DNA from 4 places in the Arthrobacter sp. 754 genome. Region 3 is predicted to be linked to each of the others. Evidence: riboswitches for the same ligand, from Rfam matches in the RefSeq annotation. Region 3 holds a riboswitch; each other region holds the start of a gene.
The links. A riboswitch is a leader RNA that binds a small molecule or an ion and turns the genes downstream of it on or off. The one in region 3 is predicted to bind cyclic di-AMP.

Region 1 (7,016 bases), on a different contig from region 3:
TTGCCGCAGCCACCCAGGGCAACCCGCTGGCCGCCGTCGAACTTTACAGTTGCCTGCTCGAACGCCAGGCGGAAGGGAAGTACGCCCTTCCCATTCCCCTGCCCTGCAAGGGAAGTTTCGAATCCGAATTCGCCGCAACGGTCGGCGGCCTGACCCCGGCCGCGCGGCACGTACTTGACCTGATGTCGCTCTCCTGCCGCAGTGACATCGCCACCCTGGAAGAGGTGTATGGCGACCTGTGGGCGGGGGTGGACGAGCTGATGGCCAACGGCATGGTCAGCAGGTCCGGTCCGCACCTGCGGATCCAGGACCAGCTGCTCAGGGGTTACGCCTTCGCCAGCATGACACCGGCCGTCCGGACAGCCAACCACCGTACGCTGGCAGATGCCGCCGGGGAAACAGACCCGTACGCACGCCGGTGGCACCAGAGTTTCACCGCACTTGAGCGCCAGACACCGTTTGGCCTGCTGAGGTTCGCTGTTGACCTGATCCGCAGCGGGGAGGTGCCGTTCGCCGTGGAATTCATCGAGCGCGCGCTCACCATCAATCCGTGGGAAGCAGAGACGGCGGCCCGGCTCACCACGGTGGCGGAACTGCTGTTCAACAGGGGTGAGTTCGTCTACGCCCGGCGTTACCTGGACTGGGCGCAGCGCGTGACACGCAACCCTCCGCTGATCCTTCGCCTGACAGGGCTCGCCTTCGAAATCCAATTCATGCAGGGTGCCGCCGTTCGGTCCAGTATGGTGCTGCGCCTGGTGAAGGAGTTCGGGCAGCACGATCCTGCGTACGCTGCCCTGCTGCTGGCTGTCGGTTCGCTCTATTACGCCGAGCGGTGGGAACTGGAGGATGCGAAAGCGCTGCTCGAGCATGCCGAAAAGTTCAACGATGCCGCCTCCAAGGACTGCCTGGCGGTGGCAGACCGGGCCAAACTGCTGATCGAAGCGATCAGCGGGAACGCGGACTACGTTGGCCGCAAGCATGAGGCTGCCGGCAGCACCGTGGCCATGCTCCTGGTGCAGGGGAGGGCCCTGAGCTACGCCGAGCAATATGACCTTGCCCAGGAGGCCTTCGCCATAGTTCGGAACTCGGCGGAAGCGAGCAGCGTCAATTGGCGGGAAACCGCAGCCTACCTCGCCGTTGACAATGAGATCAGGGCCGGTCGTGTCGGCAAGGCGATCCGGCTCATTGAAGACCTGGAACTCAGCGAACCGGAATCTAAATACCACCGGGGGATGCGGCACATTTTCCGGGTTTGGCGGGCCCATTCCCTGGGCGATGAGGCCCTGGCACGGCTGTATGTGGCCGAGGCGCAGCATCTCTCCGGCGCGGACAGCCACCCGGCCATCACCGCCCAGCTGGTCGCCTGCCAGGGGCACTTCGCACTCATGCGAGGCAACCTGGCGGAGTCCTTGGCGCAACTCTCACGTGCCGCCGAGATCGGTGCGGCGTACGGAAACCCGACGCTGCTCCGCTGTGAGGCGGATCTGGTGGAGGTCCTCGTCAGGCTGGGCCGCCACCGCGAAGCGGCCCAGGCCCTCTACCGGTTGGAGAGCCGTGCCGTGGGACTGCGGTCTCCCTGGCTGGTGACGGCCGTGGCCCGCAGTCGGGCCATGCTTGCCGACGGCGAGCAGTCACTTCAACTGTTCAGGCATGCCCTCGAATCCCGGAACTCCCAGGAATCGGTGTTGGAGCGCGCCAGGACCCTGCTTTGCTACGGGGAGCGGCTGGGCGCCTTCGGCCGGCAGCGGGAGGCCAAGGACGGGCTGATGCGGGCGAAGGTCATGTTTGATGAGGCCGGTGCGGACGCCTGGGCCCAGCACGTCGACTCGCTGCTGCTCGACGAACGGGTGGAGCTGGCCGGCGCCCCCGGCAACCCCGCAATCCTCATGCTTGCGGACCACGAACGCGTTCTGGCGCGCATGGTGTCCCGCGGCATGCGGAACAAGGAAATCGCGGCCACCCTCTATGTGTCCGTCCGGACCGTGGAAGTGCGCCTGACCGCGATTTACCGGAAACTCGGAGTCGAATCACGGGCCCAGCTGACAGCCCTCGCGACGGGCAAGGACGCCATCCAGGCAAAGGAACAGTTCGTCCTTCCCGTCCTCTAGGCCATCCGCTCGGGCACGTGCCGCTGCAGGTTCCCGCAATTCCCGCACTGTTCCCTGCCGGTGCCCACACAACCGGCTGCTGCCCGTGCCCGGAGGGGACGCCGCCGACTAATTTGGCAGTAAGGAAGGCAAGTCCCCGGGGGCCGGAACGTGGGAAGGACGCGGACAATGAGAACGGTCGCCAGCGAAGCCGGTGCCAGGTGACTGCGGAAACCTTCCTGGCCTGCATCAATGTCATGGAACCCTGGGTCGGCGACGACGAAATCCGCGCCGTGGCGGAGGTCCTGGCCTCCGGGGTGCTCACGCAGGGGCCGAAGGTGAAGGCGTTCGAGGCGGGGTTCAGCGCCCTGCAGGAGGTGCGCCACGCCGTCGCGACATCCAGCGGAACCTCCGCGCTGCACCTGGCACTGGTGGTGGCCGGCATTGGTCCCGGCGATGACGTGGTGGTTCCATCGCTGGGTTTCATCGCGACCGCCAACGCGGTGACATACGTCGGCGCCCGGCCCGTGTTCTGCGACGTGGATCCTGTCACCGGCACGGTGACTGCGGCGTCGGTCCGGGCGGCACTGACCCTGGACACGCGGGCCGTGATCGTGGTGGACCAGGCCGGCGTTCCGGTTGACCTGGACCCCGTCCGCGAACTGTGCGAGCGCCACGAAATCATTGTGACCGAAGACGCCGGCTGCGCTGTCGGCTCTGCCTACAAGGGCAGGCCTGTGGGCACCGGGGCGGACGTTGCCGTGTGGTCGTTCCACCCGGACAATGTGCTGACCACAGGCGAAGGCGGCATGCTGACAACCCACCGGGCAGACTGGGCGGCACGGGCACGGAGCCTCCGCGGGCATTCTCTGAACGTGCCGGTGGGGGACCGCCGCGGAGCGGGCATGGCCACGCCGGAGGTGTGCGTCGAGGTCGGCTTCGATTACCGGATGACCGATCTGCAGGCTGCCGTCGGCATTGTTCAACTGGGCAGGCTGGGCGAGATCGTGGCCCGCCGTCGGGAGATCGCCACCCGTTACGAGGCAGGCCTTTCCGCCGTGGCCGGGCTGCGGTTGGTTGCCGACCCACCGTACGGGGCGAGTAACTTCCAGTCCTTCTGGCTTGAAGTCCTCCCAGGCTTTGCCACTGACCGGGAAGGGCTCCTGGGCCGCCTCGCCGATGCCGGGATTTCGGCGCGCCGCGGCGCCATGGCTGCACACCGCCAGCCGGCTTACCGGTGGCGTGATACCGGAAACGCCGGGCTGCAGACCACCGAACGGCTGACCGACCGGACCCTGGTTCTTCCGATGTTCCACAGGCTGGACAACGTGGGCCTGAACCGCGTCATAAACAGCATCCGGGCGGCCGCCGGGGTCCACCGGTGAGCGAACTGATCCTGATCTCCGCCAGCGGGCTGGCCCGGGAAGTCCTGACCATGGTCCGCGCCAGCGGGCAGTATGACGTCCTCGGACTGCTCGACGACGACAGGGAAATGGCCGGCGTCACCGTCGACGGCGCGCCTGTGCTGGGGACCATTGACGATGCGCCAAAGTTCACCCATGCGCTGGTACTGGTCTGCCTGGCCTCCGGGAAATCCCGCGAAGCTGTGGTGGAACGGCTGGCTGCCCTGGGCCTCCGCGACGCCCGTTACGCCACCGCCATCGATCCCAGCGTGGAATGCCCTGAGGGCTGCCGGATCGGCCGTGGCAGCATACTGCTGAAGAACGTGACCCTGACAGCGTCCGTCACGCTCGGTGCCCATGTGGTGGCCATGCCGTCCGTGACCTTCACGCACGACGACGACGTGGCGGACTTCGCGACGTTCGCGGCCGGTGTGTCGTTGGGCGGGGGAGTCCGGATCGGCCGGGCGGCCTACCTGGGGCTGAACTGCAGCGTCCGTGAACGGACGTCAGTGGGGTCCTACGCCACGGTGGGCATGGGGGCGGCAGTTTTGAGCAACGTGCCCGACGGCGAAACCTGGGTCGGCGTCCCGGCCCACCCCATCGAAAAGGGATAATCGGCCCCTGGAACGCCGAGCGCAAGGGGACGCTCCGTCGCTGTGATTCCTGTTACCGGATTGTGATTATCAACGTCCGGTACTGTACGGTCGATCAGTGGGCCGCCCCAGCCGGCCCCAATCCCGAATGACGTCTAACTCTGCCGCGTTCGGGGTCCACTAGGTTTCAGGCAGAGGCGGGGGACCCGAGTGTCTCGGGCATGGAAGAAGAATGCCCTCGGGGTGAAGCCGCGCATTCAATGTGCGGCCGGATGACCTCATCCGAACCCGACAGCTAACTCCGCAGGCGTTGAGAGGTAATCACCCATGTCTGCACCCCATGATCAGCCGCGCCCTGACGCGCGCCCTTATTCCGACGAAGCCGCCGCGCCCACGGAGCGACGATCTTTGCTGAAGAAGTCCCTCAACCGGGTCAAGAGCCGGCGCAACATGACGTTGACAGCAGCGTCACTTGTCGCCCTCCTGGGAGTCGTTTCCCTCGGCCAAGGCTCCGGCCACGCACCCGAAAGCGCCGAGTTGAGCCGCGTCGCGGACACGTCCAATAACCAGGCGCCCGGGCAGTTGAAGCGAATTACGGACCCGGCGCCGCTGCCGGCCCCGGACCCGGTGGTAGCGGAGCCGACGGTTGCTCCCGCACCTGCCCCGGCTCCGGCAACGACAACGACGGTTGCGCCCGAACCGGCGCCTGTAGTGGCACCGCTGGCCACAACCGGGACGACCGGCACAGTGCCGGTCGGTGTCCCCGGCGCGTGGACGATGGCTTTTGCCGATGAATTCAACGGCACCGCCCTTGACACCGCCAAATGGTCAAACTGCTGGTTCTCCTCCACCTGCGGCACGATGAACAACGTTAAGACCGACCCTAATAACGTGGCCGTGTCCAATGGCACCCTCGCACTCACGCTCAGCTCATCAACTTCTGGCGCGTTGATTTCCACAAATCCCAAAGGCGGAGCCACAACGGGCTATCAGTTCACCACCGGCTACGTCGAGGCCCGAATCAAGTTCTCGGGAAACGGCACAGACATCTACAACTGGCCGGCATGGTGGTCTTCCGGACAGTCTTGGCCCACGGATAACGAGATTGACATAGCGGAGCCCAAGGGTCCCATGACGTCGAACTACATGAACGGGGCCGGACAGTGGCAGACGTTCAAGCCGGGAGGCTCCTGGGATAACCAATGGCACGTGTTCGGCATGCAGCGAAAGGCGTCGACCACGGACATCTACATGGACGGCGTACTAGTTAAGACATTTAGCAGTGACAATCCGGCGACTCATCCGCATTACCTCATCCTGAACACCGGTTCCGGCCGAGGCCCGGCCGCGTACGGGGCGGCTTCACAGATGACCGTCGACTATGTGCGGGCTTGGCAGTAACCTCCCCTGAGACAGGGGACGACGGCGGTACCCTCCGCCGTCGTCCCCTGTCTTTAACGATGTGTGAACCCGCAGTTTTCGGTGCAGTAACGGCTAAACGGTGGGACGCTCCCGTAAACTCCTATGATGAGGCTTCTGTACGTGACAGAAAGCGTGCCCAACAGGGACCCCATGCTCGGGGATGGCAGTTCCATGATTCCGTTCGAGGTGTTGCGGAATCTTCCCCTGGACGTGGCAGTGACGCTCCTCACCTTCACCGGGCCGGTTGAACTACCGTACGAAATTCGCGCGCGCTGTCACGAAGTACATGTCTTACCTACACGGCGTCGTTCAGCAGCTCTGGTCAGGTCCCTTGCCAGCAGCCATGACGTCGGCGCTCAGGAACGGGCTACACGGCTGGCGTTCCGACGGGCAGAGCAGCTATCGGAAGAGTGCGACGCGGTTTTGCTACACGGGCCTCATGTTCTTTTCCTTGCTTCCCACCTAAAGGGACCTTTAGTCCTCCAAACGGTGGATCCATGGTCGAAGAGGGTTGGCTTAGAGAGTGTGCTGGCCCGCGGATGGAGAGCCGCCTACCGCGCGCGAAGGAGCCGGAGGATCCTCAGCGCAGAGCGTCAGTTGCCCGCAAGGGCCCGGCTCCTGACGGTTGGAGCGCAGGATGCCGCTGAGTGGTCGCGCCTCCTGGCGCGGCCTGTCCGCAGCATCCCAAACGGAGCAGAACCTTTGGCTCATACATTTCAAAAGCAGAGCAGCCGCATAGTCTGCTTCGTTGGCAGCCTGAACTACGGACCAAACATTGCAAGCGCGGACGTCCTTATCAACAAGATTGCCCCCCTCGTTTGGAAGGAGGTTCCCACAGCGAAGTTCGTTGTTGCTGGCCGTCAACCTACAAAGGAGATCCTCTCACTGGCCGGGCCGAGGGTGGACATTCTCGCCAACGTGCCGTCCGTGAGCGCGGTCTTGCAGGCCGCACAGGTGGCAGCTTTTCCGGACGAACATGGAGTCGGAATCCGGAACTCCGTGCGCGAAGCCCTTGCTGCCGGGCTCCCGGTAGTGGCTACTCCAGTTGCCGCCCGGGAGCAGGAACCGCACCCGCTGCTGACGGTGGAAGGGGATATCTTGCTGTTCGCCCGGAACATCGTTCACCATCTGACCTCGGATTCGTCCCCCGTCGACACAAACGCTCAGGAGCGGACATGGGAGGAAGTTGCTGGAGAGTACCTGGATGAACTGCAACAAGCCATCGGTGCTCAACTCGAGTTTCAAGCAGAGGAGCCCTCCCCGTGAGATTCGGCAAGCCCCGGCCGCTAACGGAAGCTCGCACGCCCGCGGATTTGCTCGCCCCCAGCACCCTGGCCAACTTGGGCGCGCGTGGAGCCATGTGGCAGGGCTTTGCTCAGGTAGTGGGCAAGGGCATCGTGCTGCTCACCACCATTGTTTTGGCCCGGCTCCTGTCCCCGGAAGAGTACGGCCTGATTGCACTTGCCCTCGTGGTGATGGCGTACGCAGAGACTTTGGCCGACGCAGGAGTG
Region 2 (7,016 bases), on a different contig from region 3:
TGTCCTCATCACTGGCCACCCAGCCACACCGCCGGAGCTGGCTGAAGCCCGCCACCTGGCATCTGCGTACCCGCCTTGTCCTGCTCGCCATGGCGCTGCTGGTGGCCATCTGCGGGGCCGTCGGCCTGTTCAGCTACGCATCCATGGATTCCTTCCTGACGCGGCAGCTCGATGACCAGCTGAGCCAGGCCGCGAACCGTTCGAACGATCCCGGCCGGCCTCCCTCGGGCGGAGGATTCAACGGCAGGGACCCGCTGGACGCCCGCGGCCAGAGTGTGGGAACCCTCAACGCCCGCATCGTGAACGGACAGATCAACAGCGGCGGCTACCTGGACTCGGACACCACGCGCTCTGCGCTCAGCTCTGAGGACAAGCAGACCCTGCTCGCCTTGGCGCGGAACGGCAACCCGGTGGACCGCTCACTCTCCAACGGGGACTACCGGATCGTGGCCGTGGAAACCGGCTTCGGCGACGTCCTGGTAACGGGGCTTCCACTCGCCGGCAAGGAGAGCACCCTCGCCTCCCTGGTGTGGACGTTCACCTTCGTTTCCCTCGGCGGCTTGGCACTGATCGGGCTTGCCGGGACAGTGCTCATCCGGCGCACCATGAAGCCGCTGGAGCAGCTTTCAGAGGTTGCCACCCGGGTCTCGCGGCTACCCCTGGATGCGGGCGAGGTGGCACTAGCGGTGCGCGTTCCGCCGTCGAACTCCAACCCCGGAACCGAAGTGGGCAGCGTGGGCCACGCCCTCAATCTGATGCTGGACAACGTGGCCAATGCACTGGAGGCGAGGCAGAAGAGCGAAACCAAAGTACGCCAGTTCGTGGCCGACGCCTCGCACGAACTCCGGACTCCGCTGACAGCCATCCGAGGCTATACGGAACTGATGCGGATGACCGAGAACTTCACGCCTGACGGCCGGAAGTCCTTGGCGCGGGTGCAGAGCCAGTCGGAGCGCATGACCACCCTGGTGGAGGACCTGCTCCTGCTTGCCCGGCTCGACGAGGGCCAGCCGCTCAAACTCAGCGAGGTGGACCTCACCCAGCTGGTGATCGAGACGGTCAGTGACGAAAAAGTTATCGCCCCAGGCCACACCTGGCGCCTCGAACTGCCGGACGAGCCGATCGCTGTCACCGGTGACGCATCGCAACTGCGCCAGGTCCTGGTGAACCTGCTCTCCAACGCCCGCAAGCACACTCCGCCGGGAACCACCGTGGTGACCGGGGTCAGCAGGGCGGCTGACGGCAGCGCCGAGGTGACAGTAACGGACGACGGCGGCGGCATGCCCGCCGAATTCGTGGACAAGGCTTTTTCGCGGTTCGCCCGCGCAGACGCTTCGCGGGCGGGCACGGCGCACCCTTCCGGAGCCGCCGCATCCGAGGGCACCAGTGGCCTGGGCCTGTCCATAGTGCAGTCCATCGTCGAGGCGCACGGCGGCACTGTCACGGTGACATCCGGCCCCGGCCACACGGCCTTTAGACTTCGCTTCCCCTCCAGTGCCCCGAATACACAAGCGGACACACCGGCGTCGTGATCTCTGTTACCAAAATGTGACTTAAGGGTGTGACTCCTGTACCGTCGATTGGGTGCAGTTCCTTTGGGCTGCATATCCGGATGACGCCAAGCTCTGCCGCTCCCCGGATTCCGCGTTCAGAGGCAGAGGCGGGGGACCCACGGTCCCGGGCCCAAGAGTGCCCTTGGGGTTAAGCCAGCACGTGAACTTTCCGTGTGGCCGGATGCCCTCATCCGAACCCGACAGCTAACTCCGCAGGTGTGAGAGGCGATCCATCATGTCTGAATTCAAGGTACAAACGCGCCCGGAGAACGGGACACCCAAACCGCACGGCCGCCGGAAATCTTCCGAAGCGGAGTCAGCGGCCCCGGCAACAGCGACCTCCGGGTCCACGCCCAACCCCACCGCACGGCTGGCCAAGCTTCCGTCCATCGGCCGGCGTGCAGCCGTATTCACCGCAGCGTGTGCGCTCCTCATCGGTGTGGGTGCTGCAGGCCAGGCGTCCGAGTCCAGCTCACTGCTGTCGGCCGGCGAGACCCAGCCAACTGCCGAAGCCTCCGCCGAGGCGGGCTCCAACCTCAGCTTCGGAACGGCCGAAGTCCGGGCGAAATCCGCTCCGGAAGCCGCGCCGGCAGGGATCAGCGTTGCCCCGCAGGCTGCCGAGCCGGCGCCTCCCGTAGCCCCGGCCCCCGCACCGGCGCCCGAGCCTGCGCCAGCCCCGGCGCCCGAACCCGCCCCCGCACCGGCACCGGCACCGGCAGTGGCAGTCAATGACCCGGCCGGCGCCCAGGCGTATGCTGCCGGGCAGCTGGCGTCATACGGTTGGGCCGCTGACCAGATGCAATGCCTGACGACGCTCTGGACGAAGGAATCCGATTGGACCACCACAGCCACCAATGCCAGCAGCGGCGCGTACGGCATCGTCCAGTCATTGCCTGCTGAGAAGATGGCGAGCGCCGGAGCTGACTACCTGACGAACTACCGCACTCAGATCAACTGGGGCCTGAACTACGTCAAGGAGCGCTACCAGTCGCCGTGTGGTGCGCTGAATTTCCACCTCTCGCACAACTGGTACTGAGCACAAGCCTCCGTCCCTGTTGGCTTTGAGCCGTCCGGGGCATACTGGGGCCATGAAATTCACCACCACCATACTTGGCAGCGGCAACAAGACCGGTATCGAGGTCCCGGCGGAGGTGGTCGCCGGGCTGGGCGCAGGCAAGCGGCCACCCGTCGTCGTGACCATCAACGGTAAGAGCTACCGCAGCAGCATAGCCGTGATGGGCGGCCAGAACCTGATCGGGGTCAGCGAGCACAACCGCGAATTCACCGGGGTCTCCGCCGGCGACACCGTCGAGGTGGACGTCGAACTGGACACCCAGCCGCGCATTGTCGAGGTTCCGGATGACCTCGCGGCAGCCATGGCCGCCGATCCTGATGCCCAGGCGTTCTATGCCACCCTCAGTTACAGCAGCCAGCGGCGCTACGTGGAGCCACTTGCAGATGCCAAAACGGAGGAGACCCGGTCCCGGCGGATCGCCAAGGTGGTTGCCGACCTCAAAGCCGGAAAGAAATAATCCTTTGCCCCTGCGCATCTGACGTCACCGAGGCAGAAACCGCTGCGTAGTCCGGGATGTGCAGCACCCCTGGCGGCAGCGCGCCCGTCCTGGGCCCCACCGCCACAGTCCTGATGCCTGCGGCCACACCGGCAGCGATTCCGGCCGGCGCATCCTCAAAGACCACGGCGTCAAAGGGTTCCACACCAAGCAGGCGGGCCGCCGTCAGGTAGCCCTCGGGGTGCGGCTTGCCCCGGGACGCAAGCTCTGCCGTCACGGACGTTTCCGGCATCGCCAGGCCGGCGGCTTCCATCCGGATGCCCGCCAGGACCCGGTCCGCCGAAGTCACCAGCGCCACGAGGTCGGCCGGAAGGCTCGCGAGCAGCCTTGCCGCGCCAGGGATGGCGATGACCCCGGCCGTCCGCACCCGCTCCATGGCACCGAGCTCGGTGGTGAGTGCTGCGACATCCGCCCCCGCGGGAGCGAACCGGCGCACGGTGTCGACGGCCTGTACGCCGTGCGAGGTCCGAAGGATTTCGTCGATGTCCATCCCGTACCGGTCGGCCAGCTCGCCCCATACCTCCTCCACGACGGCCGTCGAGTCCACCAGGGTGCCGTCCATGTCGAACAGGACGGCTCGGCAGATGAGCGTGCGTGTGGCGGCAGGCGCGGGGAGATTCATGCTCCCCATTTTGCCCTTCCGGTTCTGCCTGGCAGGGCCTCCCCTATGAGTCCCGCCCGGGGATGTACTGCACGGCCCACTTGTTGCCGTCCGGATCAGCAAAATAGACGAAGTGCCCCCAGTCCTGCACGCCGATATCACTGACGTCCACGCCGTTGTTCTTCAGCTGGTCGTGCGCGGCCTGGATGTCGCTGACCACCAGCTGCAGGTTCGGCGCGCTGCCTGGCGGGGCATCCGTGAGCCCCTCGCCGATGCTGATCGAGCAGGCCGAACCGGGCGGTGTCAGCTGGACAAAACGGATGGAGTCGGTGGGCCGCTCGTCGAAATCCGCGTTGAATCCCACCTTGTTGACGTAGAAGTCCTTGGCGCGGTCAACGTCGGATACTGGCACAAAAACGAGTTCTAGTTTCCAGTCCATCCGCACAGGTTAGCCGCGGGAAAGTGAATCCGGAAGGCCGTGGGCAACAGGGCTGTACCGGCAGTTAGCCTGCGATGCCGTACAGGCGGTCGCCGGCGTCGCCGAGTCCGGGGACGATATAGGACTTCTCGTTGAGCTTTTCGTCGATCGATGCCAGGACGATTGTCACGTTGGCGTCGGCGAGTTCTTCCTCCAGCTTGGCCAGTCCCTCCGGTGCGGCCAGGAGGCAAATGCACGTCACGTCTGAAGCGCCCCGTTTGAACAGGAACTTGATGGCTTCGCGCAAGGTGCCGCCGGTGGCCAGCATGGGGTCCAGCACAAAGATCTGCCGGTCCGTGAGGTCGTCCGGGAGACGTTCGGCGTAGGTGATGATGTCCAGCGTCTCCTCGTCCCGGGCCATGCCGAGGAACCCGACTTCGGCGGTGGGAACAAGCTTGGTCATGCCCTCGAGCATGCCCAGGCCGGCGCGGAGGATGGGGACCACCAACGGGGTGGGCTTGGTGAAGGCAGTTCCTACCGCGGTGCTCACAGGGGTTTCGATGGTGACAGGCTGCGTGCGGACCTCGCGGGTGGCCTCGTAGGCCAGGAGGGTCACCAGCTCTTCCGTCAGCTGCCGGAAGACCGGTGACGGGGTGTTCTTGTCCCGAAGGACGGTGAGCTTATGGGCGACCAGCGGGTGGTCCACAACGAGAGTGCGCATGGGTCAAAACTATCACCCGGGCGCAGGGCCACCGCCCGCGGAACCGCTCTCCGCAGCGCGCTCTGCAGAGCCCCCGGCAGAGCCCTGCACGCGTGCGCCGTCTTCCGTGTGGTCGTCCCGGAGGACCGGGTGTTCGAAGGTTGGGGACGGACCCGCGTGCTCACGTTTGCGCAGCAGATGGAACAGCCTGTGCGCCAGTATCACCATGGCCACCCAGGCAAGGCCAAGGAACCAGCCGGCCATCACGTCCGTCAGCCAGTGATGACCCAGGAACACCCGGCTCAGGCCCATCGCAATGATGAAGATGGCGCCGGCAGTGATGGCCGTGATGCGCGCCCAGACCACCTCGAACTGGAGGCAGATGATGTACACCAGCACCCCAATCACCACCGTGGTGTTGAGTGTGTGGCCGCTCGGGAACGACGGCGAGGTTTCGTAGGGCGGGACGGCGTCGGCGTGGTCCGGGCGGGTCCGGCCTACGAGCCGTTTGCCGAAGGTGGTCGCCGTTGTTGATACGGCCGCCGCGCCGCCCACCAGGATGACAGGCCGCCACGTCCTGCTGAGGAAGGTGAGCCAGGCCGTAAGGAGGGAGGCGAGGATGGGCATGCCGATGCCCCCGCCTAAGTTCGTGAACCCGGTAACAGCCGAGTCCAGCACCGGGTTCCGGAGCTCCTCGGCAAGCTGAAGAGCCGGCTGGTCCAGATTCGCCAGCCCGGCATCATCCACCACGTTGTCGTACACCTCGGCACCCAGCAGCGCCATGGCAACAACCAGTACACCACCGACCAGAAGGGTGATCCACATAGCGGCGTACGGTTTGAACCACTGTCCCAGACGGTCCCTGAGGGTGTCCGTGTCCACGTTGCCTCCCCGGCGTCCATGCTTTGCTGGCGCGATATCCTTCGAAACTATCATTGAGCCATGGTCCAGTCAGAAAAGGAACACAGCGAGTGGATGGACCTTGCCCTGGCCGAGGCCCGGAGTGCGCTCGATACCGAGGACGTACCCATCGGCGCGGTGGTGATCGGTCCCGACGGCGGGGTGCTCGGTTCGGGACGGAACCAGCGTGAGGAGCTGGGCGACCCCACCGCCCACGCGGAGGTGGTTGCCATCCGTCGGGCCGCGGACAGGTTGCGTGAGCTGGCCAGGATCGGCGGCGGCACCGGTGATGGCTGGCGGCTTGCGGACTGCACGCTGGTTGTCACGTTGGAGCCGTGCGCGATGTGCGCCGGAGCTGTTGTCCTGGCCAGGATTCCCCGGGTGGTCTTTGGTGCCTGGGATGAGAAAGCCGGGGCTGCGGGCTCCGTCTTCGACGTCCTTCGAGAGCGCCGCCTCAACCACTGGGTGGAGGTCTACGGCGGTGTCAGGGAAGAGGAATGCGGTGCCCTGCTGAGGGATTTCTTCGCAACCCACCGCAGCCGGCTTTAGCTCAGGACCCTAGTCCGCGGAATCCAAAGCGTCGATCCGGTCCTGGCGGGAGCCGGCCGAGTCCAGGCTGAACGAGCGGAAATCACCGAGTTCGTCCCGTATCCATGCCTCCACCTCGCCAATCCGCCGGGTTACCGCTGCCGTGGCGCCGTCGAAGAGCCAGTGGGAGATCCTGCCTTTCCCGGGGTCGTACTGCCAAAGGCCGATGATCCGGCCGCGGTCCAGGATGGGGTGGTCGGGAAGATCCGCTTGCAGGGCAAGGGCTGAGCCCAGGACTTTCCTGTCCTTGTCCTGTTCCGCGAACAGGTCCGCTGAGTTCCGCCGAAGCAGGACGAGGGAGTCGGTGCCGGCGAGCAACTGGATCTGCTCCCCTGCCGGTGCCTCAAAAGCGGCGAGGCGTTCGACGTCGTCGGGCAGCATCCACAGCACCTCGCCGTTACCGGCGGTCACCTCCACAGCCGCGACGGCGGCCAGCGCGGCCCTGGTGTGGGCCGAGGTAAACCCGGTAAACCACTGGGACTGCTTGATGGTTGCTCCGCCGGTCCAGCCGAGGTAGCGCTCCACAAGCAGGCTGCGGGCGGCGGCGTCATCCATGGCGGTGGTCGGCAGGTTCCACAGGGCGTAGGCATAACGCTGCTGATCGAGGCGGCCGTTGACGGGTACCCGGCGGATCCGGCCGTCCGCCTGCAGGAGGCCCAGGGCGGTGGGAAGGGTAGTTGCGGCG
Region 3 (7,016 bases):
TCAGCCGTGAGTTGTCGATGGCCGTCTGCAGGTCCAGGAAGTCCGGGATCCAGCGGTCCGTGGCCTTGATCCTGGCTGCACGTTCCAGGGCAGCGGGGGAGAACAGGCCCAGCCACAGGCCGCCGTCGGAAGCGAAGTTCTTCTGCGGCGCGAAGTAGTACACATCGGCCTCTGCAACGTCTACATCCAGGCCACCGGCGGCAGAGGTGGCGTCAACGAGGACCAGCGAGCCGGCGTCGGCGCCTTCGACGCGTTTGACCGGAGCCGCCACACCCGTGGAGGTCTCGTTCTGCGGCCAAGCGTAGACATCCACGCCGGCTTCAGCCTGTGCTGCCGGGCGGGTTCCGGGGTCGGACTTGATGATGGAGGAGGCCTCCAGGAAAGGGGCCTTGTTGGTGGCGGAGGCGAACTTGGAGCCGAACTCGCCGAAGGACAGGTGCTGGGCCTTCTTCTCCACCAGGCCGAAGCTGGCAATGTCCCAGAAAGCGGTGGAGCCACCGACGCCCAGGACGACCTCATAGCCCTCGGGAGCCCGGAAGAAGCGGCTCAGCCCCTCGCGGACTGACCCCACGAGGTTCTTGACCGGCGGCTGGCGGTGTGAGGTGCCCAGGATGGTCTTCGATGCCGCCGACAGCGCTTCGATCTGTTCTGGCCTGACCTTGGAGGGGCCTGCGCCGAACCGTCCGTCCTTGGGCAGAAGGTCGGCAGGAATAGTGATGCTGGTTTCGCTCACAGTGGCTCCAAATTTCGGCGTTGACATGACTCATGTCCGAAGGACGGTGGGTGGCCGGCAGTGAGTGCACCGAGGGCCACCTATATTCTGCCTGAACCGGCTAATTGGCGCCGAACCGGCACTGTCATAGTCCAGTCAATGAGACAGGAAGGCGGTGCCGCACGATGCCCCGGAATTATCCGGACAAATTCAAAATAGGCTAAGCTTTTCACCGGACCTCGCCGCTGCGCCGGACGCGATACGGTGGGACAACGCAAGGTACTGCGCTCGAGGAGCTGAGCTGGATGACGGATCTGATTGATACCACGGAGATGTATCTTCGGACCATTTTGGAGCTTGAGGAAGAGAACATCGTTGCTCTTCGCGCCCGCATTGCCGAACGGCTGCGCCACTCGGGGCCCACGGTGTCCCAGACCATCGGCCGGATGGAACGTGACGGGCTGGTGGTGGTCTCGGGGGACCGTCACCTGGAGCTGACGGAGACCGGGCGCAAGCGGGCCACCGAAGTCATGCGCAAGCACCGCCTCGCAGAACGCCTGCTCGCCGATGTGATCGGCCTCGACTGGGCCTACGTCCACGATGAAGCGTGCCGGTGGGAGCATGTGATGAGTGAGCGGGTTGAACGCCGCATCTATGAACTGCTGAACCACCCCACGCAGTCGCCTTACGGCAACCCCATCCCGGGGCTGGCCGCCCTGGGCGGAGCGCCGGCCTCACTTCTTGACGACGGTGTGATTAATCTCCTTGAAGCAATGCAGGGCTACGGCCCGGATTCAAACGTGTTGGTGAGCCGCCTTGCGGAGCCCATCCAGGTGGAACCGGAACTGCTGATCCAGTTGGATGAAGGCGGGATCCGGCCCGGGGCCTCGGTCACGCTGGAGCGCGTAGGGGACTACATTTCCGTGCGCGTGCCCGGTATCGAGGGGGCGCTTGAGCTGCCCCCTGAAGTCGCCGCGCACGTCTTCGTTTCGGTCGGCTGACCGCTCCGGCTTTGGGGCTCCGGCTTCCCGGCGCCGGCAAACGGGCAAGCCGTGCAGGCCTCTGCGTGCCCTCATAGCGCAGTGAGCGCCGTTCTGCAAAGATAACGGAATTGTTACTGTCCAACTTAATCATTTATAGTTCTTACGGAACGTCGATACAAAAGCGTTACCTGATCCGGAGCCGAGCTCTGCCAGCGGATCAGGTGCACGAGTCACTAACTGGCAGAGGCGGGGGAACCACAACCGGCAGTTGCAAGACTGCCTTGGGGTGAAGTCCGTCAGCAGCAAGCCTCTTCCAATGAAGCATCCTCACGGGATATTTCTGCGCCAAAGTGCTTGTCACGGCGGACCGGGTCTTTGATCTCTCTGACCCGAATCCGACAGCTAACTTCGCAGGCTATCCAGAGAGGAACATTTTTGACCACGGAATACTCCAGGGGCCGCCGTCGCGCTGCGGGCCCCGCTTCGGCGCCGCGTACGGCCGAAGTTTTTACCGCCGCCAGGCCGCGCGACTCGCAGCGCGAAGCGCGCCGCCGCCGTGGACCGTTCCGGCAAATTACGGAATTCGCCGCGGCCAGCGGCATCGGCCAAAAGGCCGGCATCGCCCTTGCCGCGACAGGACTGGTTCTCACCGTGACCGTCCCGGCCACCAGCCCGGTCATGGCCCAGCAGGAGCCGGGGCAGCAGGCGTCAGCTGTTTCCGCAGCTCCGCAGCCCGAAATCTCTGCCGCGGCCGGTGCCCAGATTGATTTCAGCCGCTCCTCGGTGGTCACGAAGGGCGATCCCGACGGCAAGCTGAAGCAGCTGCTGAGCGCCCAGTCCGCCGGATCCATCACCCGCGCAGCCTCAGCGGGAAGCCTGGGTGCGCCCCTGGCCCAGCTGAGCACGGCCTCACCGTTCGGCTTCCGCGTCAGCCCCATCACCGGCGGTTCCGGCGACTTCCACCGGGGCCAGGACTTCGTTGCCCAGTGCGGAACTGCTGTCCTGGCCGCCGCCAGCGGCACTGTGACTTTCGTGGGCTGGCACCAGTACGGCGGCGGCAACCGCGTCGTAGTGGATCACGGCAACGGCCTTGAAACCACGTACAACCACCTCTCGTCCGCCAGTGTCACCATGGGCCAGACGGTCAGCCGCGGCGACGTCGTGGCCCTCAGTGGCACCACCGGCGCCTCCACCGGCTGCCACCTCCACTTCGAGGTCCAGGTCAACGGCGAAGTCGTCGACCCCACCGGCTGGCTCTGACTCAAATGATGGCCAACTATCAGATTCAGGCGACATGCCGTGACCTGAATGTGACATTGATTGAGAACTCCTGTACCGTCTAAAGCGCGCCAGCTTTTCCGAAGCTGACGTTCTTGAGTGGATTGCCTAGCTCTGCCACCGCTCAAGGTCCGTTCGCATGAATTCGTCTGGCAGGGGCGGGGGAACCAATTTTGGCCTTTGATTCTGAAGGCCTTGGGGTTAAGTCGCAAAGCTTCCCAGGAAGCAGCGCGGCCGGGTGCACTCCCATCCGAATCCGACAGCTCACCTCGCAGGCATTGGGAGAGGCTACCTTCGTGTCTTCACGCCATAATTCTGCGCGTCACCGCGCGCAAACGGTTCGCACCAACCCCTTGGGCTCAGTGTCCAAGGCTGTCAGTGCCAATGCCGGGACCGTAGGTCGCCAGGCTGCTGTCATCGCAGCCGCGTCAGGTCTGATCCTGACCATGGGACTTCCGGCCAACGCTGCGGATTCATCCGCCGGCGTGTCCGCATCCACCGAGTCCGGATCAGCGCAGGCTGCACTGGCCGTCACCGCCGCTCCCACAGCCACTGTTTCCTTCGAGCGCCCGGTGGTCAAGACCACCGCGGCACCGAAGATTGAAAGAGTCCGTGCGCTGTCAACCGCCACCGAAACGGCTGCCGCTGCGCCGGGTGCTGAGGCAACGGAGAAGGCTGCGGGCAAGCTCGCTGGCGCCGTTTCCTCTGCGGCCGCATCCGGTCTGGCTGCCATTGCCTACACCGGCATCGGCCACCCCTACGTCTGGGGCGGCACCACTCCCAGTGGCTGGGACTGCTCCGGCTTCACTCAGTGGGTCTACGCCCAGGCCGGCATCAGCATTCCCCGGGTGAACGCCTGGACGGCTATGAAGCCCACCTCCACACCGGTCCCCGGTGACCTGGTGATGCAGAACGGCGGCGCTCACGTTGGCATCTACGTCGGCAACGGCATGATGATCAGCGCGCTGAACCCCTCACAGGGCACGCTGCTTCACTCAGCGGCCTCCACGGGCACCTCCTCCTTCTTCACCATGGGCGGATAACCAACCACCGCCCCCGGTTCCTGCCGGGCAGCAGTTCCTGCAGCTTCACGCTGCAGGAACTGTGCCCGCTGAGCCTGTTCGCTAAGTCCCCGTTCGGGACGTGCCGGCGTACCCCCAAGATGCCGGCGCGTCCAAAGCCCCTGGCCTGCCCACGCGGTCCTGAGGAAATCGAAAGAGAGAAAATTAATGACTACTCGTGCAACTGCTGCACGGCACCGCGCCGAGGTCACCACCAAGACCAACTCGCTGGCTGTCATTGCCAAGGCTGTCGGCGACAACGCCGGCGGCATGGGCCGTCAGGCAGCGGTTATCGCTGCTGCTTCCGGCCTGGTCCTGACCAGCGGTATCGCAGCCAACGCTGCTGACACCAACGTCCAGCATGAAGGGGTCTCGGCTTCCAACCTTGAGGTTGAAGTTTCCGCCCCCGCTGTCATTTCGGCTGAGTCGACCATCGCCATTTCCTACGAAAAGCCTGCAGTCACCACAACGCCGGCTCCCGTGGTTGAGGCACCTGAGCCGGAAGCCGAGGTGCAGGCAGCTCCGGTTGCGGCCCCGGCTGCCGCTCCGGCCCCGGCTCGCGCCGCTGCTGTGAAGGTGACCACCGCTGCAGCCCCGGCCGCCCCGGCGCCGGTTGCCGCCAGCGGCAAGGGTGCGGCGATCCTCTCCGCTGCCTACGCCCAGCTGGGTGTCATGCAGGACTGCACCATGCTGGTGACCAACTCGCTGGCAGCCGTGGGAATCAACTTCCACGACTGGCCCGCCGGCTACCTGGGCCTGGGCCGCACCGTGAGTGCCGCCGAAGCACAGCCGGGCGACCTCATCTACTACGCCGACGGCGGCGCGGGCGTTGCCCACATTGCTGTCTACGCCGGCAACGGCCAGGCAGTGCATGGCGGCTACAACGGCAACCAGACCGTTGTCTTCAGCGCCAACGTTGGCTCAGGACCGGTTTTCATCCGTGTTTCCTAGCAGCTGATTCAGCTTCACAGGACCCCTGCCACCTGGCGGGGGTCCTTTGCTGTTTTCGGGCCCCCGGACAGCGGTCCAGGGATGTGGCTGAGGGGCCGGGACCCGACACGGCAGTGTGCCTGCGGGCGACGATTAGTTGATCCAGGGTTTCTTTGTTTACTCTTGTGGTGTCGATCCATAGCCCGGATATGCCGGGGGCAGCCGGCCCTCGTGCCCCTGACGGGTGCGGCCACAAAGAGGTAAGTGCATGCGCACTCTCGTTCTGAATGCTGGATATGAACCGCTGGCGGTGATCACCTTCCGCCGGGCGCTGGTTCTTGTGCTCACGGGCAAGGCGAGTGTTGTTGCGGAAGGCGAAGACCCCGTGGTGGGGCCGCAGGAGATTCTGGGCCGCCCGTCCGTGATTCTCCTCAACCGCTACATCCGCCCGAGATACAACCACAGCACTGCCGTGAGCCGCCGCGGGGTACTGCGGCGGGACGGCCACCGGTGCGCCTATTGCGGCAAGGCAGCCCACACCATCGACCATGTCCAGCCCAAGTCACGTGGCGGTGCGGACTCCTGGGAAAACCTCGTGGCTGCGTGCCTCCGGTGCAACAACACCAAAGGAGACCACACCCCCTCGGAAATGGGGTGGAAGCTGAGGTTCGTCCCCGAGCCGCCGCACGGCACCATCTGGCAGATCAAGGAACTCGAAAAGCCCACGCCCGCCTGGGACCCCTTCCTGCTGCCCGAACGGGCTGCCTGAGCGCGGCTTCCGATGGGCTGCCGTGGAGTCAGCAGCACGGTTAGGCTGGAGCTGTGGATCCTGACCCCGTGGACTTTGATGCCGTCATCCTTGCCGGAGGCCGTTCTTCGCGGCTGGGAGGCGTGCCCAAGCAGAGTCTGACGTACGACGGCGACTCCCTCCTCCGCCGTTCGGCCGCCGCTGCCGGGGGCGCCCGGGCCGCCGTCGTGGTTGGTCCGGACACCGGGACAGTCCCTGCCGGCTTGCTCAGCTGCCGTGAGGAGCCGCCCTTCGGCGGTCCTGCGGCCGCCATCGGTGCCGGGCTCGCGGGGCTGGCCGCCGTGGGCGGCAAACGTCCCCCCTTCACTCTGGTCCTGGCATGCGACATGCCCAAGGTGGGGCTGGCGGTGGCCGCGCTCAAGGATGCGCTGGCCGCCACGGGACAGGCCCCACGGCCGGACGGGGTGGTTGCTGTCTCCGAGGACGGCCGGCGCCAGCCTCTGGTCGCGTTTTATAGCACGACTGCGCTACAACGTGCCGTGGCAGAGCGTAAAGCGGCCGGAGGCCTGACCAACGTCTCAGTCACCGCACTCCTTGCTAGTCTGGACGTGCAGCTTGTTGCTGTCCCGGCGGGCTCCACAGCTGACGTGGACACCTGGGACGATGCCGCCGCACTTGGAGTGGCCGGTGAGGAAGCCCTGGATGGTTCGCGGGGAACCGCGGCCGCAGATGATTTGGGAGGCAGGGCGTGAAAAGCCAGGACGAGACACTGGAAGAGTGGTGCCGGGCACTGCTCCAGGCCTACGAACTTGAGGACGTCCAGATTGACGTCAATGCGATTCTGTCGCTGGCCGGGGTGGCAGCGCACTCAGTGGTCCGCCCCGCCGCGCCGCTGACTACCTTTATCGCAGGTTTTGCAGCCGGCCTGGCGGCGGGATCGGGACAGGCGACGGACGCCGTGTCCATGGCCTCTGCCATGGACCTTGCCCGTTCGCTGGCTAAAGACTATGACGGCGAATCCGCAGGGACGCCCGTCGAATGATTCCTGCCGAATGACCGCCGCCCCCGGCGACGCACCCGAAAATCCGGACCCGCACCAGACCCCGGCAAAGCACCTGGACCATACGTGGGAGGAGGCACGGAAAGCAGCCTTCGACGCCGCGACGCCCATCCCGCCGGGCCGTGTTCCCCTCACGCAGGCTCTGGGCCGGGTCCTGGCCGAGGACATCACTGCCCTTCACGACATGCCGCACTACGCGTCGTCGGCCATGGACGGTTGGGCGGTCAACGGCAGCGGTCCCTGG
Region 4 (7,016 bases), on a different contig from region 3:
GAATCCGGCTGATCTGCGGACTCCCGCAGGGACACGCCTGCTGATCGGCAACCTGATCCCGGAAGGGGCCACGCCTGTTGCCCAGGCTTACGCCGGACACCAGTTCGGCGGGTACTCGCCGATTCTGGGGGACGGACGGGCCCTGCTCCTCGGTGAGGTTACGGACGCCCACGGGCAGGTCCGCGACGTCCATCTCAAAGGCTCAGGCCGCACACCGTTTGCCCGCGCCGGCGACGGCCTCGCCGTCGTCGGTCCGATGCTGCGGGAGTACCTCGTCAGCGAGTCCATGCACGCGATGGGTATCCCCACCACGCGGTCCCTCGCCGTCGTAGGCACAGGGCGGCCGGTCCGCCGCGAATCGATGCTGCCCGGGGCTGTGCTCACCCGGGTGGCCAGCAGCCATTTACGCGTGGGGAGCTTCCAGTTTGCCAGGATCAACGGAGACACCGGCCTCCTGCGGCGCCTTGCTGACCATGCGATCAGCCGCCATCATCCGGCAGCGGCCAAGGCCGCGCAGCCATATGTGGCGTTTTTCGATGCGGTGATAGCGGCCCAGGCCTCGCTGGTGGCCCGGTGGATGCTGGTGGGGTTCGTCCACGGCGTGATGAACACGGACAACATGACCATCTCCGGCGAAACAATCGACTACGGTCCGTGCGCGTTCATGGACGCCTTCAACCCAGGCGCGGTCTACAGCTCCATCGACCAGGGCGGACGCTACGCCTACGGCAACCAGCCGCTGATCGCCGAATGGAACCTTACCCGGCTCGCCGAGGCACTGCTGCCCCTGCTCCACGAGGACCAGGAGCAGGCTGTTGCGCTCGCCGTGGAGTCCCTCGGCGCTTTCGGCACGCAGTACAGCGCCGCGTGGCTGGCCGGGATGAAGGCCAAGCTCGGGCTGGGCGCGGACGCAAACGACGATGTCGCGGCGACGTTGGCGGAGGAGCTGCTGGCTTTGTTGAAGGACGGGGAAGTGGACTACACATCGTTCTTCCGGGCCCTCAGCTTGGCTGCCGGTGGAGCCACAGAAACCGCCCGGGAACTTTTCGCGGATCCGGCGGCATTCGACGCCTGGGCCGAACGCTGGCTGGCTCTGGCGCCCGACGCGGAGGCGATGGGCCGGGCCAACCCCGTGTACATCCCCAGGAACCATCTTGTTGAGGAGGCCCTGGCCGCCGCTACGGCCGGCGACCTGGCACCGTTCAACCGTTTAGCGGAAGTGCTGGCCGATCCCTACACGGAGCGGCCGGGCCTGGAACGCTATGCGGGCCCCGCCCCGGATGACTTCGGGAGCTACCGGACGTTCTGCGGGACCTGAGCACAGGAAACAGCGGACGACGACGGCGGCGGGTTGCTTGAGGCGGCCCGCCGCCGTCGGATCCGGCCGGGATCACGCTACGCGGACGAAGGACGCTCCCGTGAGCCAGCTGATGGAGTGGACTTCAGTCTTGTAGCCGTCCACGCCGCCGCTGACAACCTGGCCGTTGCCGGCGTAGACGCCTACGTGGCCGGCGGTGATAACGAGGTCACCGGCGGCGGGTGCACCCACCACGCTGCCGTACTGGAAGAACTGGCCGGGCGCCAGGTCTCCCACACTCTTGCCGACAGAGCGCAAGGCCTTCTCCACCATTGCCGTGCAGTCCTGCTGGATTCCAAGCTGCGAGTAGGCGGACGCCAGGATCGCCGAGCCTGCGGCGCCGGAAGGAGCCGGGGCTGCCGGTGCGGAGGTGGAGGCCAGCCGGACCCCGGTGTTGGTCGGCGCGGCAGCGGCCACAGCCGCCTTGGGAGCCGGAGCCGGAGCTGCGTAGCCGGCGCCCGGGATGTTGATCTGGTTGCCAGGGTAGATGATCGAGTTTACCGACAGCCCGTTGGCGGTCAGGACATCACCGAGGGCGACGCCGTACGCGGACGAAATCGCACCGAGGGTGTCACCCGAAACGACGGTGTGGACGTTGCCCACGGCTGCGGCGGGGGCAGCTGCCGGGGCAGCCACAGGTGCGCTGGCCTGGCCCTGGACGGTGGTGGTCCCGGAGTTGTCCGGTCCCTGGACGCCGGCCTGTGCTGCAGTGCCGGCGCTGAAAAGCATGCCCGATGCGGCTACAGCGACCAGAGCCGGCCTGCCGATGGTGCGGGCGTGTGCCTTGGCTGTCGAAGACAGGCCTGTCAGCACAATGGAGCTGGCTGGAACGGCACGATGGCGTGCGGAAGCAGTGTTCTTTGACATGGTTGATCGCCTCTCCCATGCCTGCGGGGTGAGCTGTCGGGTTCGGGTCGGAGACACCCGGCCGGCAACGCCTCCGCACGGGACGGAGTGTTGACGACTTAACCCCAAGACTTCCTGCGAAGCCGTGGAAACGTGGTTCCCCCGTCCCTGCCAGTTGAAAGCGACTGGGTCCCGGTTCAGCGGCAGGGCTCGGCATACTGACGGGAATGTCCCGACTTGAGTCGGGGCACCGGACGACCATAACTTCTGTTCGCCGGGAATGTCACATTCCGGTAACGGCATGTAAGCGGTAGCGGTGCCTCGCTTTCGCCCCCGCATTAACACCGGACGGTAACGATGTAGCAGGTCAGGGGCTCAATAGCGTATATGCCCGGTAGGCTCACCAACTATGTCCCGTTTTTTTCAAAATGTGAGGCGGCCTGTCTTTGCAGGTGCTCTGGCGGTGGCCTTTGCCGCCTCGTTATCGATGCTGCCGGCACACGCCGGCGACGACGCGGCCCCCGGCGGCTATCCCTCGTGGCAGGACGTTCAGAACGCCCGGCAAAGTGAGGCCGGCAAAGCCGCGGAGGTTACCAAAATCAATGACCTCCTCAGCGGCCTCCAGGCGCGGGCTGAAGAGTTGGGAAGCGCTGCGGTTACCTCTGCCGCCGAGTACGCCGTCGCAGAAGCGGCCCTTCAGGACGCAACGTCCCGGCTGGACATCCTTGCCGGCCAAACCGCACGCGCAACCGCGGATCTGGACCAGCACAGGAGGGAAATCGGAGCGTTGGCTGCCCAGTCGTACAAGACCGGCGGCACCAACATGGGCTTCTTCGTAGCCCTGGATGCCGTGCAGACCAACAGCATCCAGGGCCTGAACGTCGTCAGGATCGTCAGTGACAAAACGGCCGCCCTGGTGGCCAAAGCCGCAGCCGCCGAGCGGGTGGCCCATGCGCTGGCGGACCAGGAGAAGGCAGCCCGGGCGGAGCGTGAGCGGCTCTCCGGGGAAGCGAAAAGCAAGCTCGGAGCGGCCCAGGCGGCTCAGCAGGCCATGTCCCGGCAGCTCACTGAGCAGCAGGAGCACAGCGGGGAGCTCACTGCGCAGCTTGCATCCCTCAAAGGCACCACCGCCGCGGTGGAAGGGGAATTCCGGCAGGGTCAGGCGGCCCAGGCCGCCTACGAAACGGCCCAGGCCGCGAAGCGCGCCGCGGCGGCAGAGCAGGCACGCCGTCAGGAAGAGGCGGCTGCGAAGGCAGCGGCCCTCGCAGCCGCGCAGAAACCGGTGAACCCTCAGCCCGTGGCACCTGCCGCACCGCCGCCCGTGGCACCCGCCGCACCGCCGCCCGTGGCACCTGCCGCACCGCCGCCGGCGGCACCGGCACCCGCGCCGGGCCCGACGCCGGCCCCGCCTCCGGTCGTCGTCGCACCGTCCGTGCCGGGCGGTGCAGTCAATGACCCGGCGGGGGCGAAGAGCTATGCATCCGGGCGGCTGTCAGCCTTCGGGTGGGGCCAGGACCAGTTCACGTGCCTGGCGCAGCTGTGGACCAAGGAATCGAACTGGCTGACCACGGCCACCAATCCGTACTCGGGCGCTTACGGCATAGCCCAGGCGCTGCCCCCGGGAAAGTACAGCTCTGCCGGGAGCGACTGGCTCACCAGCTACAGGACGCAGGTGGAATGGGGCTTGGCCTATATCGCGGACAGGTACCGGTCGCCGTGCGGTGCCTGGAGCCACTCGGTTGCCAATAACTGGTACTGACCTGTCCGGACTCACAGTGCCGGCAGTCGGGGTATGTCCGGGCTAGGCTTTCCCCATGGCTGACTTTGAACGTTTCCGGCTCCTTCTGGAGGAGGAGCGCGCACGGAAGCTTGCGCTGCTGCCGGCGCTTCGTGCGGACATTTCCTCGGCCGCTGCCGCCCGCCAGGATTCCAATGTGGACGACGAACACGATCCCGAGGGTGCCACCATTGCTTTCGAACTGTCCCAGGCATCCGCCCTGCTGAACCAAAGCACCTCCGGACTCGCCGCTGTTGAAGCCGCGCTTCAACGGATCACGGACGGGAAGTATGGGTTGTGCGCGGTCTGCGGCCAGCCCATCGCCGAGGGTCGCCTTGAGGCCCGGCCCTGGACGCCGTTCTGCATCAACCACGCCGCGGCCGGGCGCCAGGGACGGTAAGCCGTGAACGGGAAGGTGCATGATGCCGCCGCCTTTATCGATGCCACGCTGCAGAACGAGGGTTCGTGGTACCGGGCCGACGACGTCGAAACGAGAGTCGGCGGGGCGCTGTCGTCCTACGGGGCTTCGGTGGGAGCCATCCGCGGGACGGTCCGGGATGCGGGCCGGAAGTTCAAGGACCTTGACCACGACGAAGTGACGGCCCTTGCCTCGCTTCTTTGGGGTCAGCCAGGCCCTGGCCGGCGGCCGGTGTTTGAGCGTCGGCTGGCGGCGGTGGTTCTCCTGCAGTCGCAGGCCGGCCTGCTGCGGCATACTGATCTGACGCGGGTCGAGGGTTTCATCCGCACTGCCCGCGCAGCCGAACTGGTGGCCCCGCTCATTGCAGACGTCGTGATGCCGCTGTTGGCCGCATTGGAGGGAAAGGACCGGCAGCGGGCCGAAACGGTCATTGGCCGGTGGCATCAGGACCCGGACGAGTGGGTCCGCCACGCCGCTTCACTGACGTCCGGGAACAGTGATGGGAATACTGCCGGGACCGCTGGGGGGAACCCGAACCGATCAGCCAGAACCGCTTGAAAGAAGGAGACACATATGAGTGAGCCCTACAACCTGGAACGCTTTGTTGAAGCCCAGGATGAGTCCGGGACCTACGGCCAGGCGCTGTCGGAACTGCAGCTGGGCCGGAAGACGGGCCACTGGATGTGGTTCATCTTTCCCCAGTTCGCCGGGCTTGGCACCAGCCCGACGTCCGTCAGGTACGCCATCACCTCGCTTCCGGAAGCGCAGGCCTATTTGAAGCACGAAGTCCTGGGGCCGCGGCTCCTGGAGTGCGCGGCAGCCATGGCCACCCACGCCGGCCGGCCGGCCACGGAGATCCTAGGCGGGATCGATGCCAGGAAGCTGCACTCCTCCATGACTTTGTTCCTGCGCGCGGCTCCCGGTGAGACTGTCTTCAAGACAGTGCTGGCGCAGTTTTTCGACGGCGAGCCTGATCCCGCCACCGATGCGCTGCTCGCCGGTGACCGTGGCTGAGACGGGCCGGTAAACAACGGCAGCGGTGCACCCCTCTGCTGGAGCACGCCGCCGCCGTCGGTCTTTTGTCGCCCTGCCGCATCTAGGGCGAGGGCGTGCCGCCGTTCACGTTCAGCGTTTCGCCAACCACGTAACTGGACTCGGCGGAGGCAAGGAACACGTAGGCCGGGGCGAGCTCGGCGGGCTGGCCTGCGCGGCCCAGGGGAGTTGACTGCCCGAAGCCCGGCAGATCTTCCTTCGGCTGGCCGCTGCTGACCTGCAGCGGCGTCCAAATGGGACCGGGGGCCACAGCATTGACGCGGATGCCTTTGGGCGCCAGCTGCCGGGCCAGACCTTTCGTGAAGTTGTTGATGCCCGCCTTGGTGGTGGCGTAGTCCACCAGTGTGGGAGAGGGGTTGCACGCCTGGATGGACGTGGTGTTGATGATGGTCGATCCGGCCGGCAGGTGCGGAAGCGCCGCTTTGGTGAGCCAGAACATCGCGTAGAGATTGGTCTTCAGCGTGTGGTCGAACTGTTCATCGGTGATGTCAGCAAGGGTCTCCTGTGCCACCTGCTTCCCGGCGTTGTTGACCAGGATGTCCACTCCGCCCAGGACCGCGACGGCGGTGTCCACCAGTTCCTGGCACGCCGCGGGGTCCTTCAGGTCGCCGGGAACTTTGACGGCTTTTCGGCCCGCTGCCTCGATCAGGGCGGCAATGCGCGCCGCGTCCTCTTCCTCCTGCGGCAGGTAGGAGAGCACGACGTCGGACCCCTCGCGGGCGAAAGCGATGGCTGTCGCAGCTCCGATTCCGGAGTCCGCGCCGGTCACGATGGCCCTGCGCCCCTCGAGCCGGCCGGTCCCGCGGTAGGTCTCCTCGCCCAGGTCTGCTTTGGGCTTAAGCTCCGCATCCAGGCCGGGCTCTGGCTGGTGCTGCTCCGGAGGCGAAATCTTCTCATAGGCCGTCACGGGGTTCCGGAAGGTGTACTGATCCGTCATGGTATTCCTCCTGTTGACTGCGGCTGCAACGGGCAGGCGGTTCGCCCAAACCAAGAAAGCTAAGCATGCTTAGGGTCCCACCCTAGGCAATGAGGAGGGCACCTGCCAACCCCGGCACCAATCCAAGCTGTTCACCCCTGTTCCAGCTGTGCCGTCAGTCGTAACCTAGGGCTGGGAGGTGATTGCCATGGAGGCAGCGCAGGGTGACAGGATCATCGTCCATGGGAGGACCGTAGGGGCCTCGGACCGGCATGGGGTGATTATGGAAGTCAGGGGCCAGGAAGGCCACCCGCCGTACCTGGTCCGCTTTGACGACGGCCACGAAACTGTGATGTACCCCGGCGGCGACTTCGCCGTCGAGCGCGGACACGGAAGCTGAGCGGCCGGCGCGGCGGTCCGCTGCGCCAGGGGAGGGCACCTGTCAGACTGGAGTCATGGATCATTCCCTGGCTGCCACTTTTGACGGTGCTAACGCCCAATCCAGGCCCCCGCTGACCGGTCCGCGCGATCCCGGTGACGCGTGGGTGGAAGGTGTCCACGGCAGGTTCTGGGGGAGGTTCGGTGCCGCCGGGGTGTTGGCGTATGACCCCGCCAAGGGCGTCCTCCTCCAGCACCGGGCCCTATGGAG

Region 1: it holds a riboswitch for cyclic di-AMP, as region 3 does, so the genes downstream of both, ABIA70_RS17735 (glycoside hydrolase family 16 protein) here and ABIA70_RS05900 (M23 family metallopeptidase) in region 3, are expected to answer to the same signal.
Region 2: it holds a riboswitch for cyclic di-AMP, as region 3 does, so the genes downstream of both, ABIA70_RS12435 (aggregation-promoting factor C-terminal-like domain-containing protein) here and ABIA70_RS05900 (M23 family metallopeptidase) in region 3, are expected to answer to the same signal.
Region 4: it holds a riboswitch for cyclic di-AMP, as region 3 does, so the genes downstream of both, ABIA70_RS00375 (C40 family peptidase) here and ABIA70_RS05900 (M23 family metallopeptidase) in region 3, are expected to answer to the same signal.

Annotation. Positions count from the first base shown of each region.
Region 1 covers NZ_JBEPSC010000006.1:220,039-227,054, reverse strand. Annotated here, with positions in the region: gene ABIA70_RS17750 (AAA family ATPase) at 1-2,108, shown strand, start outside; gene ABIA70_RS17745 (DegT/DnrJ/EryC1/StrS family aminotransferase) at 2,309-3,472, shown strand; gene ABIA70_RS17740 (NeuD/PglB/VioB family sugar acetyltransferase) at 3,469-4,104, shown strand; cyclic di-AMP (ydaO/yuaA leader) riboswitch at 4,236-4,407, shown strand; gene ABIA70_RS17735 (glycoside hydrolase family 16 protein) at 4,411-5,484, shown strand; gene ABIA70_RS17730 (glycosyltransferase) at 5,608-6,771, shown strand; gene ABIA70_RS17725 (lipopolysaccharide biosynthesis protein) at 6,768-7,016, shown strand, end outside.
Region 2 covers NZ_JBEPSC010000004.1:76,612-83,627, forward strand. Annotated here, with positions in the region: gene ABIA70_RS12430 (HAMP domain-containing sensor histidine kinase) at 1-1,532, shown strand, start outside; cyclic di-AMP (ydaO/yuaA leader) riboswitch at 1,624-1,783, shown strand; gene ABIA70_RS12435 (aggregation-promoting factor C-terminal-like domain-containing protein) at 1,789-2,589, shown strand; gene ABIA70_RS12440 (YdeI/OmpD-associated family protein) at 2,642-3,085, shown strand; gene ABIA70_RS12445 (HAD-IA family hydrolase) at 3,066-3,746, opposite strand; gene ABIA70_RS12450 (glyoxalase superfamily protein) at 3,790-4,164, opposite strand; gene upp (uracil phosphoribosyltransferase) at 4,229-4,864, opposite strand; gene ABIA70_RS12460 (phosphatase PAP2 family protein) at 4,877-5,668, opposite strand; gene tadA (tRNA adenosine(34) deaminase TadA) at 5,786-6,292, shown strand; gene ABIA70_RS12470 (DNA glycosylase AlkZ-like family protein) at 6,302-7,016, opposite strand, start outside.
Region 3 covers NZ_JBEPSC010000002.1:73,826-80,841, forward strand. Annotated here, with positions in the region: gene serC (phosphoserine transaminase) at 1-733, opposite strand, end outside; gene ABIA70_RS05895 (iron-dependent transcriptional repressor DtxR) at 1,018-1,713, shown strand; cyclic di-AMP (ydaO/yuaA leader) riboswitch at 1,908-2,127, shown strand; gene ABIA70_RS05900 (M23 family metallopeptidase) at 2,131-2,955, shown strand; cyclic di-AMP (ydaO/yuaA leader) riboswitch at 3,100-3,265, shown strand; gene ABIA70_RS05905 (C40 family peptidase) at 3,336-4,016, shown strand; gene ABIA70_RS05910 (NlpC/P60 family protein) at 4,203-4,985, shown strand; gene ABIA70_RS05915 (HNH endonuclease) at 5,233-5,733, shown strand; gene mobA (molybdenum cofactor guanylyltransferase) at 5,787-6,464, shown strand; gene ABIA70_RS05925 (DUF6457 domain-containing protein) at 6,461-6,754, shown strand; gene ABIA70_RS05930 (molybdopterin molybdotransferase MoeA) at 6,765-7,016, shown strand, end outside.
Region 4 covers NZ_JBEPSC010000001.1:70,299-77,314, reverse strand. Annotated here, with positions in the region: gene ABIA70_RS00380 (protein adenylyltransferase SelO) at 1-1,318, shown strand, start outside; gene ABIA70_RS00375 (C40 family peptidase) at 1,391-2,224, opposite strand; cyclic di-AMP (ydaO/yuaA leader) riboswitch at 2,228-2,416, opposite strand; gene ABIA70_RS00370 (aggregation-promoting factor C-terminal-like domain-containing protein) at 2,667-3,962, shown strand; gene ABIA70_RS00365 (TraR/DksA family transcriptional regulator) at 4,018-4,380, shown strand; gene ABIA70_RS00360 (DNA alkylation repair protein) at 4,384-4,956, shown strand; gene ABIA70_RS00355 (DUF1810 domain-containing protein) at 4,972-5,412, shown strand; gene ABIA70_RS00350 (glucose 1-dehydrogenase) at 5,495-6,388, opposite strand; gene ABIA70_RS00345 (DUF1918 domain-containing protein) at 6,576-6,767, shown strand; gene ABIA70_RS00340 (NUDIX domain-containing protein) at 6,823-7,016, shown strand, end outside.